Regions from separate parts of the Streptomyces sp. NPDC050856 genome, predicted to be linked through region 1. Evidence: riboswitches for the same ligand, from Rfam matches in the RefSeq annotation. Region 1 holds a riboswitch; the other holds the start of a gene.
What was found. A riboswitch is a leader RNA that binds a small molecule or an ion and turns the genes downstream of it on or off. The one in region 1 is predicted to bind S-adenosylmethionine.
Positions count from the first base shown of each region.

Region 2: another riboswitch for S-adenosylmethionine. It lies ahead of thrC (threonine synthase); the one in region 1 lies ahead of AB0H53_RS17480 (aminotransferase class V-fold PLP-dependent enzyme).

Region 1 is NZ_JBFAGV010000017.1:59,704-67,267, forward strand. It holds gene AB0H53_RS17470 (cytochrome bc complex cytochrome b subunit) at 1-1,623, shown strand, start outside; gene trpD (anthranilate phosphoribosyltransferase) at 1,754-2,818, shown strand; SAM riboswitch class IV at 3,006-3,123, shown strand; gene AB0H53_RS17480 (aminotransferase class V-fold PLP-dependent enzyme) at 3,295-4,686, shown strand; partial or broken gene AB0H53_RS17485 (glycerate kinase) at 4,683-4,964, opposite strand; gene AB0H53_RS17490 (Lrp/AsnC ligand binding domain-containing protein) at 5,021-5,302, opposite strand; gene AB0H53_RS17495 (rhomboid family intramembrane serine protease) at 5,299-5,997, opposite strand; gene AB0H53_RS17500 (hypothetical protein) at 6,123-6,365, shown strand; gene AB0H53_RS17505 (NYN domain-containing protein) at 6,419-7,564, shown strand, end outside.
Region 2 is NZ_JBFAGV010000013.1:58,383-65,946, reverse strand. It holds gene AB0H53_RS14685 (hypothetical protein) at 1-186, opposite strand, end outside; gene AB0H53_RS14680 (trehalose-6-phosphate synthase) at 304-1,680, opposite strand; gene AB0H53_RS14675 (glucosyl-3-phosphoglycerate synthase) at 1,726-2,700, opposite strand; SAM riboswitch class I at 2,814-2,957, shown strand; gene thrC (threonine synthase) at 2,951-4,261, shown strand; gene AB0H53_RS14665 (MoaD/ThiS family protein) at 4,359-4,634, shown strand; gene AB0H53_RS14660 (cold-shock protein) at 5,043-5,249, shown strand; gene groL (chaperonin GroEL) at 5,527-7,149, shown strand; gene AB0H53_RS14650 (hypothetical protein) at 7,321-7,494, shown strand.

The DNA of each region.
Region 1 (7,564 bases):
ACGACCGCAACAGACAGTAATCGGAAGGCCCCCGCCGGCGAGCGGGTCGCCGACTGGGCCGACGGCCGGCTGGGGATCTACTCGCTGGCCAAGGCCAACATGCGGAAGATCTTCCCGGACCACTGGTCCTTCATGCTGGGTGAGATCTGCCTCTACAGCTTCATCATCATCATCCTCACGGGTGTGTACCTGACGCTGTTCTTCCACCCGAGCATGAACGAGATCGAGTACCACGGCTCGTACGTGCCGATGCAGGGCATCCGGATGACCGAGGCCTACGCCTCGACCCTGGACATCAGCTTCGACGTCCGCGGCGGTCTGCTGATCCGGCAGATCCACCACTGGGCGGCCGTCGTCTTCCTCGCCGGCATGTTCGTGCACATGATGCGCGTCTTCTTCACCGGCGCCTTCCGCAAGCCGCGCGAGGTCAACTGGCTGTTCGGCTTCCTGCTGCTCGTCCTGGGCATGTTCACCGGCTTCACCGGCTACTCGCTCCCGGACGACCTGCTCTCCGGCACCGGTGTCCGCTTCACGCAGGGCGCGATCCTGTCCATGCCGGTCGTCGGCACGTACATCTCGATGTTCCTGTTCGGCGGGGAGTTCCCCGGCCACGACATGGTGGCCCGGTTCTACTCGATCCACATCCTGCTGCTGCCGGGCATCATGCTCGGCCTCGTGGTGGCGCACCTGATCCTGGTCTTCTACCACAAGCACACGCAGTTCCCCGGCCCCGGCCGGACGAACAAGAACGTCGTCGGCATGCCGCTGCTGCCGGTCTACATGGCCAAGGCCGGAGGCTTCTTCTTCCTGGTCTTCGGTGTCATCGCGGTCATCGCCGGCGCCTTCACCATCAACCCGATCTGGACCATGGGCCCCTACCGCCCGGACCAGGTGTCCACCGGCGCCCAGCCCGACTGGTACATGGGCTTCGCCGAGGGTCTCATCCGGGTGATGCCCGGCTGGGAGATCAACCTGTGGGGCCACACGCTGGTCCTGGGCGTGTTCATCCCGCTGGTGGTCTTCGGCCTGATGCTCGCCGCGATCGCGGTCTACCCGTTCATCGAGTCGTGGATCACCGGCGACAAGCGGGAGCACCACCTGCTGGACCGGCCGCGCAACGCGCCGACCCGGACCGCCCTGGGCGTGGCCTGGGTGACCGGCTACATGATCATGCTGGTCGGTGGTGGCAATGACATCTTCGCCACCCACTTCCACATGTCGATCAACGCCATCACCTGGTTCGTCCGGATCTCCTTCTTCGTCGGACCGGTCATCGCGTTCGTCGTCACCAAGCGGATCTGCCTGGGCCTGCAGCGGCGGGACCGCGACAAGGTCCTGCACGGACGTGAGACGGGCATCATCAAGCGGCTGCCGCACGGTGAGTTCGTCGAGATCCACGAGCCGCTCAGCCAGGCCCAGCGGTTCGCGCTCACCGCGCACGAGCAGTACACGCCCGCCGAGATCGGCCCGTCGGTCGACGAGAACGGCGTCGAGCGCAAGCTCTCGCGCTCGCAGAAGCTCCGCGCGAAGCTCAGCAAGGGCTACTTCGGCGACGGGAACCAGATCCCCAAGGCCACCGCCGAGGAGTACAAGGAGATCAGCAGCGGCCACGGCCACCACTGATCGCCGGCAGCGCGACACCTGGGAATCGCCACAGCGGGAGCCCCGTCCATCGGCTGGACGGGGCTCTTCGCCGTCCTCGCGGGTCGATAGGGTGGGCTCATCCCTGTACGGATGGACACCAGGAGCGACCATGAGCGCTGTGCAACCCGCTGGAGGACCTGACACGGCGGGCCGCTCCTGGCCCGCGGTGCTGAACGGCCTGCTGGAGGGGCGCGACCAGAGCGCCGACGACACGGCGTGGGCGATGGAGCGGATACTGCGGGGCGAGGCCACCAACGCGCAGATCGCCGGGTTCGCCGTGGCGCTGCGGGCCAAGGGCGAGACCGTGGAGGAGATCGCCGGCCTGGTCCGGACCATGTACGCGCACGCCAGGGTGATCGACGTGCCCGGGCCGACCGTGGACATCGTCGGCACGGGTGGCGACGGCGCCAGGACCGTCAACATCTCCACCATGTCGTCGATCGTCGTCGCCGGTGCGGGCGCCAGGGTCGTCAAGCACGGCAACCGCGCCGCCTCGTCCGCCTCCGGCGCCTCCGACGTGCTGGAGAAGCTCGGCGTCAACCTGGAGCTGACGCCCGAGCGGGTCGCGGAGGTCGCCCGGGAGGCGGGCATCACCTTCTGCTTCGCGGTGAAGTTCCACCCGGCGCTGCGCCATGTGGCGGCGGCCCGCAAGGAGCTGGGCATCCGCACCACCTTCAACTTCCTCGGCCCGCTCACCAACCCCGCCCGGGTGCGCGCCCAGGCGACCGGTGTCGCGGACGCGCGGATGGCGCCCATCCTCGCCGGGGTGCTGGCCGAGCGCGGCTCGTCGGCGCTGGTCTTCCGGGGCGACGACGGCCTGGACGAGCTGACCACCACGGCCACCTCCCGGGTGTGGGTGGTACGGGACGGGGCGGTGCGCGAGGAGGCCTTCGACCCGCGCGACGTGGGCATCGAGCCGGTGCCGGTGGAGGCGCTGAGGGGCGCGGACGCGTCGTACAACGCCGATGTGGCCCGCAGGCTGCTGGGTGGCGAGACCGGTCCGGTGCGGGACGCCGTGCTGCTCAACTCGGCGGCGGCGCTGGTGGCCCTGGAGCCCGCGGACGCGCCGCTGGCCGAGCAGTTGCGGGCGGGTATGGCCAGGGCGGCCGAGTCGATCGACTCGGGGGCGGCCCTGGCCGTGCTGGAGCGCTGGGTCGCGGCCAGCAACGCCTGAGCCGCCGGCCCGCCCGGCGCGGGCCGCCCGGGCGCACCGGCTCAAGGGCCTTCGCGTACACGGGCCTCCGGTGGTGCCGGCGCACCGGCGAGGACCGCGGGGGTCCGGCTCCGGCCGGGCCCCCCGCCGTGTCCCGTCATCCGGACACGGGTTGCGCGGGATCGATCATTGGCATAACTTCTCGGCAGGTCATGAGTGACAGCGACTACGGCCCCGGCCCGCTGTCCGGCAACCCTCCGTCCGTGGCGGGGTGCCCCGGGTGAAGACCAGGCCGTGGGCAGCGAGGTCCGCGGCAAGCGCGGACCCCTGCAGACCCTGGGGTCCTGGTCCTCAAGGGAGCAGTCTCGTGAGCAAGCGAATGCGATAGGGCTGACAAGCCCCTTTTTCGCGCCCCCTTTTCCTTCCGTCGACGCCGCGTCCGCCATGCCGTGACGCGTTGACGCGACGGTTTCGCCTGCCTTGTACGGGAGTTCGCCGTGTCCGTTTCCAGTGTTGCCGCCGACCAGTCCGTATGTGCCCCTCTGCCCGTTCTGGGGCGAGACGTCACCGTGCCGCTGGTGACCGGGGGAGAGGTCACCTACGCCGCGCTCGACTACGCGGCGAGCGCGCCCGCGCTCCAGCGGGTGTGGGACGACGTGGCCGCCTACGCGCCGTACTACGGCAGCGTGCACCGCGGCGCCGGGTACCTCTCGCAGCTCTCCACCGACCTGTTCGAGAACAGCCGCGCGGCCGTGGCGGAGTTCCTCGACTGCCGCCCGGACGACCAGGTGGTGTTCACCCGGTCCACCACCGACTCGCTGAACCTGCTGGCCGCCACCCTGCCGGCCGGCTGCCAGGTCTTCGTCTTCGAGACCGAGCACCACGCCGCGCTGCTGCCCTGGGTGTCGTCCCCCGGCGCCACCGGGCGCGGGGGGAGGGACGCGCGCGTGACCTACCTGGACGCGCCCCGCACACCGGCACAGGCCGTCGACACCCTGGAGCGGGCACTGGCCGGCCGCGACGGCCACGGCCCCGCCCTGGTCTGCGTCACCGGCGCCTCCAACGTGACCGGCGAGCTGTGGCCGGTGCGCGAACTCGCCGCCACCGCCCACGCGCACGGCGCGCGGATCGTGCTGGACGCCGCGCAGCTCGCCCCGCACCACCCCGTCTCGGTGCGCGACCTGGACGTCGACTGGGTCGCCTTCTCCGGGCACAAGCTCTACGCGCCGTTCGGCTCCGGCGTCCTCGCCGGACGGGCCGACTGGCTCCAGGACGCCGAGCCGTACCTGGCCGGCGGCGGTGCCTCCCGGCAGGTCGCACGGCGCGCCGACGGCGGGGTGGACGTGGAGTGGCACACCACCGCGGCCCGCCACGAGGCCGGTTCGCCCAACGTCATCGGCGTGTACGCGATCGCCTCCGCCTGCAAGGCGCTGACCGAGGCCGGGTTCGACCGGCTGGTGGCCCGCGAGCGGGAGCTGATCGCCACGGTCCGCGCGGGCCTGGCCGGGGTGCCCGAAGTGCGGGTGCTGTCGCTGTTCGGCGACGACGCCCCGCGCGTCGGGGTCATCTCCTTCGTCGTCGAGGGCTGGAACAGCTCGCACTTCGCGGCGGCGCTGTCCGCCGAGTACGGGATCGGGGTGCGGGACGGGCTGTTCTGCGCCCACCCGCTGGTGCGCACCCTGCTCGGCGGCGACCCCGGGGGTGTGGGTGAGTGCGGCGCCCCGGACGGGGGGCCCGCCGCGCTCAACGCCATCCGGGTCAGCTTCGGGGCGGGGACGCCGGACGAGCACGTCGAGCGGTTCGTCCGGGCCGTGCGGGAACTGGTCCGGGACGGGGCTCGCTGGAACTACCGTACGGAGGACGGGCGCTGCGTGCCCGACCGCGGCTAGGAGGCCCCCAGGGAGCCGGGCCCTTTCCGCCCGGGGCGGACCCGGGTCCGGGAGCCGGGCCCTGGACCGGGTGCACGCTCCGGGCGCTCAGGCAGTGGCAGCGGGCCGGGCGTGATCGACTCGTAGGCGTCCGGACCCGCCAGGTCCGCGCCGCCGCCCGGGGTCCCCGCGAGGGGGAGGACCGGGACGCCCGCCTGCCGGGCGCGGCGCGCGACCGTACCGGGGACCTCGCCGCGCGGCGTCCGGCCGTCCGGGGCACCCCACCCGGTGATCACCGGGTCGGCGCGTGCCGGCCGGGTCCGTCCGGAGGGCCGGTCGCGGGCCGGGGCCGGCGTTACGCGTCGAGGCCGATCGCGAACGCCGCGTCCAGGTCGTGCTGGGAGTACGTGCGGAACGCCACGTGCGTGTCCGTCCCCAGGACGCCCGGGATCTTGCTGATCCGGCCGGGGATGACGTCCGCCAGGTCGTCGTGCCGGGCCACCCGCACCATGGCGATCAGGTCGTACGTACCGGTGACGGAGAAGACCTCGCTGACGCTGTCCAGGGCGGCGATCGACTCCGCGATCTCCGGGATGCGGTCCACGCTGGTCTTGATGAGCACGATCGCGCTGATCACGGCTGTCCTTCTCCCTCGGTGGCCGCTGGCTGGACCTTCACTCTAGTCCCCCGCCGGAACCGTCCCCAGGCGTAGAGGAAGCCCAGGGCGAAGCCCACCACGTGGGCCAGGTACGCGACGCCCGGCCCGGTGCCGGCGTTCCGGGCGGCGAGCCACTGCAGGACGAACCAGAAGACCAGCACGATCCAGGCGGGGAACCGCAGCGGCAGGAAGAACAGGAACGGGAACAGGCTGGTGACCCGGGCCTTGGGGAAGAGGAAGAGGAACGCGCCGAGCACCCCGGAGATCGCCCCCGACGCCCCGACCAGGGTCTGTTCGGACGTCGCGTGCGCCGCCGCGTACGCGATCAGGGCGAGGCAGCCGCAGCCGACGTAGAAGAGGGCGAACTCGGTGTGCCCCATCCGCTCCTCGGCCATCGCCCCGAAGACGTAGAGGAAGAGCATGTTGCCGAGCAGATGCAGCCAACTGCCGCTCACGAAGAGGGCGGTGAGCGGGGTGAGCAGCGCGTTTGGGGAGCCGCTGAGCAGTTCGGCGGGGATGACGCCCCAGTGCCGGAAGTACCCGCTCTGGGCGGCGAGCAGCGCGTCGCCGGTGCCGTACCGCGGGTTCAGCCCCGACACCGGGCTGATCAGGAAGATCACACAGCACGCGCCGATCACGCCGTACGTCACCGCCGGTCCCCGCCAGTCGACCATGGACAGATCATGACGTACGGGCACCGAGCCGGACAGGGTGCCTCGCCGCGACACGGGGTACCCGCGAGGCCGTAGGGTTACGGGCACACGAGGCGCACGACCCGTGGAGGAAAGAGGACGGCACGATGACGACGGTTCCCCTGCCGACCGCCCGGACCCGCTGGCGCTGCACGCTCTGCGGGAACCTGACGCGGTTCGACGTGACCCGTTCCTCCAAGGTCGTCGAGTACGTCCACCTCGACCTGGCCGGTGAGCCCAAGGTCGAGGAGCGCGAGGTGGTCAGTGAGACCATCGAGTCGGTGCGCTGCCGCTGGTGCAACGCGGTGGACCAGATCGAGCTGGTGGACAGGCCGGACGCCGCTTCCTGAAGGGAGCGGCCCGCCGGGACGACGGACGGTAGACGGGTAGTGGGGTGACGGACGTGGAGCAGCCCGCGAGCGGCGCTGAGCCGGCCGGTGCGGCCGGTGACGCCGGCGAGGCGCTCGACCGCCCGCTGCCCGAGGGGGTACGGCGCAGGGTCGTCGCCCTCGTCTCGGACGCCTTCGGTGGGCTGACCGTCGGGGAACTGCCCGCCCAGTTGCGGCAGTACGCCCGGTTCACCCCGACCCGCCGGGCCAAGTTCGCGGGCAACGCGATGGCCGCCGCGCTGGAGGGCGACCCGGTTTTCCGGCAGCGGATCGGCGAACGGTTCAAGGAGGCCCAGCCCGAGCTGGCCGCCGCCCTGGAGGCCGGCTCGCCGCCCGCCGCCGCCGACCCGCTCGACGTCGCCGCGGCCGCCTACGTCCTGCGCCCGCCGGGCTGGGTCAAGCTGGTCGCCGCGGCCGGCGAGGAGGCCCAGCGCGTGGACGCCGAGCGCGCCGACGAGGCCGGCCGGCGCGAGGTGGAGCGGCTGCGGGCCGAGCTCGCCGAGGCCCGCGCGCAGACGCGTACCGAGACCGAGCGGCTGCGCGCCGAGTTGGAGGCGGCCCGCAAGGACGCGGAATCGCTTCAGCGCAAGCTGCGCAGCGCCCAGAGCGACGTCAAGCGCGGCGACGCGGCGCTGCGCCGTACGCAGGCCGACATCGACACGATCAGGGCCGAGGCCGCCGCCCGGGTCTCCGCGGCCGAGAGCGAGTCGCGCCGCCTCAAGGCCCGCCTCGGCGAGACGGAGGCCGCCCTGGAGGCGAGCCGCCGGGCGGCCAGGGAGGGCCGCTCGGTGGAGGACATGCGGCTGCGGCTGCTGCTGGACACCGTGCTGGAGTCGGCCCAGGGCCTGCGCCGCGAGCTGGCGCTGCCGCCCGCGTCCCTGCACCCGGCGGACACCGTCGAGGCGGTCGAGCCGGGCCGGATGTCGCCCAAGGACATCGCGGCCCGGGCGCTGTCCGAGACCGACCCGGCGCTCCTCGACCAGCTGCTCGCGCTGCCCCAGGTGCATCTGCTGGTGGACGGCTACAACGTCACCAAGACCGGCTATCCGACGATGCCGCTGGAGAAGCAGCGGCTCCGGCTGCTGGGCGGCCTGTCGTCGCTGGCGGCCCGGACGGGCGCCGAGGTCACCTGTGTCTTCGACGGCGCGGAGCTGGCGGCG
Region 2 (7,564 bases), on a different contig from region 1:
CTGCTGGGGCGACTGGGGCCATTCGCGGTCGTCGAGGTCGCGCAGCGCCTCCTTCGCCGGTCGCGCCGATCCCCGGCGCCGCCGCGCGCGGTACTCCAGCGCGAAACCGACGACCACGTAGAGCGCCAGCGCCCCCAGCATCCAGCCCCACTCGGTGGCGGTGTCCGGTAAGCCTGCCAGGTACATGACTCAATCCTCCCTCTCGTCCGTCCCGGCTGCCCCGACCGGGGCCGGTTCACGCGAGCGGGCGGGAACGGGAAGGGGAACCCGCCGTTCCACCACGGCGGCGGGTCCGGGCGGGAGCTACCCGGCCGCCCGCAGCGCCTCCAGCTGGGCCAGGAACCAGCGGGCCGGCGGGAGGGCCGTGGCCGCCGCCGCCAGGCGCTTGGTGCGGTCCGCGCGCTCCGCGGCGGGCATCGTCAGGGCCTGGTGCAGCGCCGCCGCCGTACCCGTCACGTCGTAGGGGTTCACCGTCAGCGCGTCGTCGCCCAGCTCCTCGTGGGCGCCCGCCTCACGGGACAGCACCAGGGCGCAGCCCGCGTCGGAGACCACCGGGACCTCCTTGGCGACCAGGTTCATGCCGTCCCGGATCGGGTTGACCAGGGCCACGTCGGCCAGCCGGTAGGCGGCCAGCGAACGCGCGAAGTCGTCCTTGACGTGCAGCAGCACCGGCGTCCAGTCCGCCGTGCCGTACTCGGCGTTGATCTCCTCGGCCACCCGCGACACCTCGGCCGTGTACTCCCGGTACACCGCCAGGTCCTGCCGGGAGGGGTACGCGAACGCGATGTGGACCACCCGACCCCGCCACTCCGGGTGCTCCGCGAGCAGCGCGCGGTACGCCAGCAGACCGCGCACGATGTTCTTCGACAGCTCCGTGCGGTCCACCCGGATGATCGTCCGGCGGTCGCCGACCTGCTCCCGCAGCGTCGCCATCCGCTCGTCCACGTCCGCCCGCCGGGAGCGCTCACGCAGGAAGTCCGCGTCGGCGCCCAGCCCGTGCACACCGACCTCCGTGGTGCCCGTGCCGCCCACGATCCGCTCGCAGCAGCCGGTGAACGCGTCCGCCCACCGCCGGGTCAGGAAGCCCAGCCGGTCCGCCCCCAGCATCCCGCGCAGCAGTTCCTCCGCCACGTCGTCCGGCAGCATCCGGAAGTAGTCCACCGGAGCCCACGGGGTGTGCGAGAAGTGACCGATCCGCAGGTCGGGACGGAGCTCGCGCAGCATGCCCGGCGCCAGCGCCAGGTGGTAGTCCTGGACGACCACCGTCGCGCCCGGAGCCGCCTCCGCCGCCAGCGCCTCGGCGAACGCCCGGTTGTAGACGCGGTAGGCGTCCCACTGGCGCCGGAACTCCGCGTCGAAGACCGGCTCCAGCGGCGTCTGGTACAGCATGTGGTGCACGAACCAGAGCACCGAGTTCGCGATGCCGTTGTACGCGTCGTGGTGGGTGCCCGCGTCGATGTCGAGCATCCGCACGCCCGGCTCCGAGATCCCGCGCCGTACCGCCTCCCGGTCGCCGTCGCTCAGTGCCGCGCACACCCACAGCGCTCCGGCGTCCGGCCCGATCGCCGAGAGTCCCGAGACCAGGCCGCCACCGCCGCGCCGGGGGTCGAGTGTGCCGTCCTCCCCCGGTACGTAGCTGACGGGACCGCGATTGGAGGCGACGAGAATCTGGGCTGCCATGGAGACGAACCTAGCCCGTACCCGAAACGCTCAAACGTACGGCTCTCAGGCCGCCCGCCGGCGCCGCGCGTACTCGGCCACCTCCGCCATCGGCGGCCGTTCCTCGGTGTCCACGGCATGGGTGCGCGGCACGAACCCCTCCGCGCCCCGGTCGAACTGGGTCAGCCGGGGCCGCACCTGGTGCCCCCGCTCCAACCGGAGCTGCGCCGTCCGGTAGATCGCCGCCGCCATCCGCCCCAGCGCCCGGTCGTCCTGGTGCCGGTGCAGCCGCACCCCCACGTCCACCTGCGCCAGCGCGTCCAGGCCCACCAGGTCCAGCGCGTCCACCAGCAGCCCCAGCTCCACGCCGTAGCCGACCGGGAAGGGCAGCCGCTCCAGCAGCGAGCGCCGCGCCGCGTACTCACCGCCCAGCGGCTGGACGAACCCGGCCAGCCTCGGCCAGTGCAGGTTGAGCAGCGGCCGCGCCACCAGCTCGGTGACCCTCCCGCCCTGGGCCCCGGCGCCCGGCGCGCCCGCCGCCTCCGGGGAGCTCAGCGGCCGGTCGTACATCGCCTTCACGAACCGCACGTCCGGGTCGGTCAGCAGCGGACCGACGATCCCGGTGACGAAGTCCGCCGAGAACTCCCGCAGGTCGGCGTCGACGAAGCAGACGATGTCGCCACCGGTCACCAGCAGCGACCGCCACAGCACCTCGCCCTTCCCCGGCACCGCGGGTATCCGGGGCAGTATCGCGTCCCGGTGCTCCACCCGCGCCCCGGCCGCGGCGGCGACCTCGGCCGTGCGGTCCGTGGAACCGGAGTCCACGACGACCAGCTCGTCCACCAGCGGCACCGCGCCGGACATCAGTTCGCGGCGGACGACGGAGACGATCCCGCCGACCGTCGCCTCCTCGTTCAGGGCGGGGAGCACCACACTGACCGTGGTGCCGCCCGCCCGCTTGGCGGCGAGCAACCGGTCGAGCGGACGGTCCGCCACCGACCAGGACCGCCGGGCCAGCCAGCGCTCCACCTCATCCAGCACGTGATCTCCATCTCGCGGATCGGACGACCATCTCGGCCGCCCAGGGGTTCGGTTACAGTCTTGAGCAACGCGGACGGCCCTCGCATGTCGGGGTCCCGCTGACAACCACATACCGCTCATCCAGAGGGGCAGAGGGAAACGGCCCGTTGAAGCCCCGGCAACCCTCCAGTCGGCACTCGCAGATCTCGCGCGAGGCCCCGGCTAGGGAAGGTGCCAAATCCGTCTCATGGCGAAGTGCGCCATGAGGAAGATGAGGAGAAAGGGCCTCGCCTCCATGGCTGTACAGACTGTCGCCACCGCCAAGAACGTCGACCTCGGTCCCGCCGCCGCCCTCTCGTGCCGCGAATGCGGAGAGCGTTTCGAACTCGGTCCCATTTTCGCCTGTGAGCTGTGTTTCGGGCCGCTCGAAATCGCCTACGACCTGCCGGCCGGCGACCCCGAGGCCCTGCGCGCGCGGATCGAGGCGGGCCCCGCGAACATCTGGCGCTACGCCCCGCTGCTGCCCGTCCCCGCCGATGTCGCGGACAGGCCCAACCTGAACCCCGGCTGGACCAAGCTGGTCAAGGCCGACAACCTCGCCCGCGAGCTGGGCGTCGAGCCGGGCAGGCTCTTCGTCAAGGACGACTCGGGCAACCCCACCCACTCCTTCAAGGACCGGGTCGTGGCCCAGGCCCTGGAGGCCGCCCGCGCCTTCGGATTCACCACCCTGTCGTGTTCCTCCACCGGCAACCTGGCCGGCGCGGTCGGCGCCGCCGCCGCCCGGGCCGGTTTCCGCTCCTGCGTGTTCATCCCGCACGACCTGGAGCAGGGCAAGGTCGTCATGGCCGCGGTGTACGGCGGCGACCTCGTCGGCATCGAGGGCAACTACGACGACGTCAACCGCTTCTGCTCGGAGCTCATCGGCGACCCGCTCGGCGAGGGCTGGGGCTTCGTCAACGTCAACCTGCGCCCGTACTACGCCGAGGGTTCCAAGACGCTCGCGTACGAGATCTGCGAGCAGCTCGGCTGGCGGCTGCCCGACCAGCTGGTCGTCCCGATCGCGTCCGGCTCGCAGCTCACGAAGATCGACAAGGGACTCCAGGAACTCATCCGGCTCGGCCTGGTCGAGGACCGGCCGTACAAGATCTTCGGCGCCCAGGCCCAGGGCTGCTCGCCGGTGTCCACCGCCTTCAAGGCCGGCCACGACGTGGTCCGCCCGCAGAAGCCGGACACCATCGCCAAGTCGCTGGCCATCGGCAACCCGGCCGACGGCCCGTACGTCCTGGACATCGCCCGCCGCACCGGCGGCGCGGTGGAGGACGTGGACGACGAGCGGATCGTGGACGCCATCAAGCTGCTCGCCCGCACCGAGGGGATCTTCGCCGAGACGGCCGGCGGGGTGACCGTGGGTGTGACCAGGAAGCTCATCGAGAACGGTCTGCTCGACCCGGCGCTGACGACGGTCGTCCTCAACACCGGCGACGGCCTGAAGACCCTGGACGCCGTGGCCCCGACCACCGGGCCGACCGCGACGATCCGCCCCAGCCTGGACGCGTTCCGCGACGCCGGACTGGCCCACTGAGCCTCCGGCTCCCCGGCTAGCGGGCCGTCCGCCCGCCCGCCGCCGGCCGCCCGCCCACGGCCGAGTCCTGTCGAGATCACCCCGAAAGGCAGCACCCATGAGCGTCAAGGTCCGCATCCCCACCATCCTCCGCACGTACACGGGGGGCCAGGCAGAGGTCACGGCGGAGGGCGCGACCCTCGCCGAGGTCATCGAGTCGCTGGAGAAGAACCACCCCGGTATCGCCGCCCGCGTCCTGGACGACCAGGGCAAGCTGCGCCGGTTCGTGAATGTGTACGTCAATGACGACGACGTCCGCTTCGAGGGCGGCCTCGCCGCCGCCACCCCGGACGGCGCCGGCGTGTCGATCATTCCGGCGGTCGCCGGCGGCTGACGGCCCCGGCAGAACAATTGCCCCCTCCGTCCACACAAGCGGAGGGGGAAATTCTCCATGGTTGAGCGCGGTAGAGTTGGGGAAGCCGCCACCGCCGATCATGCCGCTCGCATATGAGCCCGCAGCCGGTGGCGACAAGATGCAGTCAAAGTAGCCGCACAGAATGCGCCATATCTGCGCCGCGCCCGGCCCGACTTGCCCGGGAATCCTGTGGATTCAACCGTGATTTCCGTTCACGCGCGCTCGGAATTCTCGTCCGATTGACCTGTTGCAGACGGCAGTTGGACAGATACATTCAGCGGCGGTCGACGCGTTCCGGCGCACGCTCCCACCTGTCAGGGGAGCGAGGTCTGACCCGGGTCCGCGAAGTGCGGTCCTGTGCAAGGGCCAGTAATAGGGGAGTTAGGCATGGCTCAGGGCACCGTCAAGTGGTTCAACGCGGAGAAGGGGTACGGCTTCATCGCGGTCGACGGTGGTGCGGATGTTTTCGTCCACTACAGCGCGATCCAGATGGACGGCTACCGCACCCTGGAGGAGGGGCAGCGGGTCGAGTTCGAGATCTCGCAGGGCCAGAAGGGTCCGCAGGCGGACATGGTCAAGCTCGCCGCCGGCTGACCACGGCGCGTTCGGCCACGACCGCACCAGCGGAGTCGAGGGGCCCGTATCCCGCACTGGGATACGGGCCCCTCGCGCGTGGCAGGCGCTTGCACTCTCCGGGGTCGAGTGCTAATCATTGGCGTTAGCACTCGCAGAGTGAGAGTGACAACGAAGGACCGAGTCGGTGAGGCCGACAGGCCAGGTGGGGCAAGGAACCACCAGGTGTGTGGGCCGTCCGTCGCGGGCGCCAGCGCGGTCCGGAGAAATCCACCCCAGTCCGGGAGGACCACTTCACATGGCCAAGATCATCGCGTTCGACGAGGAGGCACGGCGCGGTCTCGAGCGCGGGATGAACCAGCTCGCCGACGCCGTCAAGGTCACCCTTGGCCCCAAGGGTCGCAACGTCGTCCTCGAGAAGAAGTGGGGCGCCCCCACGATCACCAACGATGGTGTTTCCATCGCCAAGGAGATCGAGCTCGAGGACCCGTACGAGAAGATCGGCGCCGAGCTGGTCAAGGAAGTCGCCAAGAAGACGGACGACGTCGCCGGCGACGGTACGACCACCGCGACCGTTCTCGCCCAGGCGCTGGTCCGCGAGGGACTGCGCAACGTCGCCGCCGGCGCCAACCCGATGGCGCTGAAGCGCGGCATCGAGAAGGCCGTCGAGGCCGTCTCCGGCGCGCTGCTGGAGCAGGCCAAGGACGTGGAGACCAAGGAGCAGATCGCCTCCACGGCCTCCATCTCCGCCGCCGACACGCAGATCGGTGAGCTCATCGCCGAGGCGATGGACAAGGTCGGCAAGGAAGGCGTCATCACCGTCGAGGAGTCCCAGACCTTCGGTCTGGAGCTGGAGCTCACCGAGGGTATGCGCTTCGACAAGGGCTACATCTCGGCGTACTTCGCCACCGACATGGAGCGTATGGAGGCGTCGCTCGACGACCCGTACATCCTGATCGTCAACTCCAAGATCTCCTCGGTGAAGGACCTGCTCCCGCTGCTGGAGAAGGTCATGCAGTCCGGCAAGCCGCTGCTGATCATCGCCGAGGACGTCGAGGGCGAGGCCCTGTCGACCCTGGTCGTCAACAAGATCCGTGGCACCTTCAAGTCCGTCGCCGTCAAGGCCCCGGGCTTCGGCGACCGCCGCAAGGCCATGCTGAACGACATCGCCATCCTCACCGGTGGCCAGGTCATCTCCGAGGAGGTCGGCCTCAAGCTGGAGAACGCCGGCCTGGACCTGCTGGGCCGCGCCCGCAAGGTCGTCATCACCAAGGACGAGACGACCATCGTCGACGGTGCCGGTGACAGCGACCAGGTCGCGGGCCGCGTCAACCAGATCCGCGCCGAGATCGAGCAGTCCGACTCGGACTACGACCGCGAGAAGCTCCAGGAGCGTCTGGCGAAGCTGGCCGGCGGCGTCGCCGTCATCAAGGCCGGTGCCGCCACCGAGGTCGAGCTCAAGGAGCGCAAGCACCGCATCGAGGACGCGGTGCGCAACGCCAAGGCCGCCGTCGAGGAGGGCATCGTCGCCGGTGGTGGCGTGGCTCTCATCCAGGCGTCCAGCGTCTTCGAGAAGCTGGAGCTCGAGGGTGACGAGGCGACCGGCGCCAACGCCGTGAAGCTCGCCCTGGAGGCCCCGCTCAAGCAGATCGCCGTCAACGGTGGTCTCGAGGGTGGCGTCATCGTGGAGAAGGTCCGCAACCTGCCCGTCGGCCACGGCCTGAACGCCGCGACCGGTGAGTACGTGGACATGATCGCCGAGGGCATCATCGACCCGGCGAAGGTCACGCGCTCCGCGCTGCAGAACGCCGCCTCCATCGCGGCGCTGTTCCTCACCACCGAGGCCGTCATCGCCGACAAGCCGGAGAAGGCCGCCGCGGCCGCTCCGGGCGGCATGCCGGGCGGTGACATGGACTTCTGATCCTCCCGGATCGGACACGTCCTTCTCGTTCGAGACGAGACCGAGGGCGGCACCCCTTCTCCCAGGGGTGCCGCCCTCGGGCGTTGTCGCGGGGCCCGCCCGGCCGCCGTGCCGGCGGCCTCACCGGGGGCGACGGGACGCGACATGGCAGCGGTGGAACGGAGACGCGAGGTGACCGCACCCAGCGAGCCGGGCCGCTCCTCGAGCGGCGTGCCGGCCGTCGCCGTGCTCGCCCTCCGTGTGCTCGGGCCGGCCCTGGCCTCCTGTTCGGCGGAGGGGGACGGTGCCGCCGGGCGCCGCGAAGTGCCGTACCGGGACGAGGGCGACACCGGCGACCGTCAGTGAGCGGACGGGTGTCACCGTCCCCGCCGGGGCCGCCGACCGCCGGGCCGCCCATCAGCACGGGTTCCAGGAC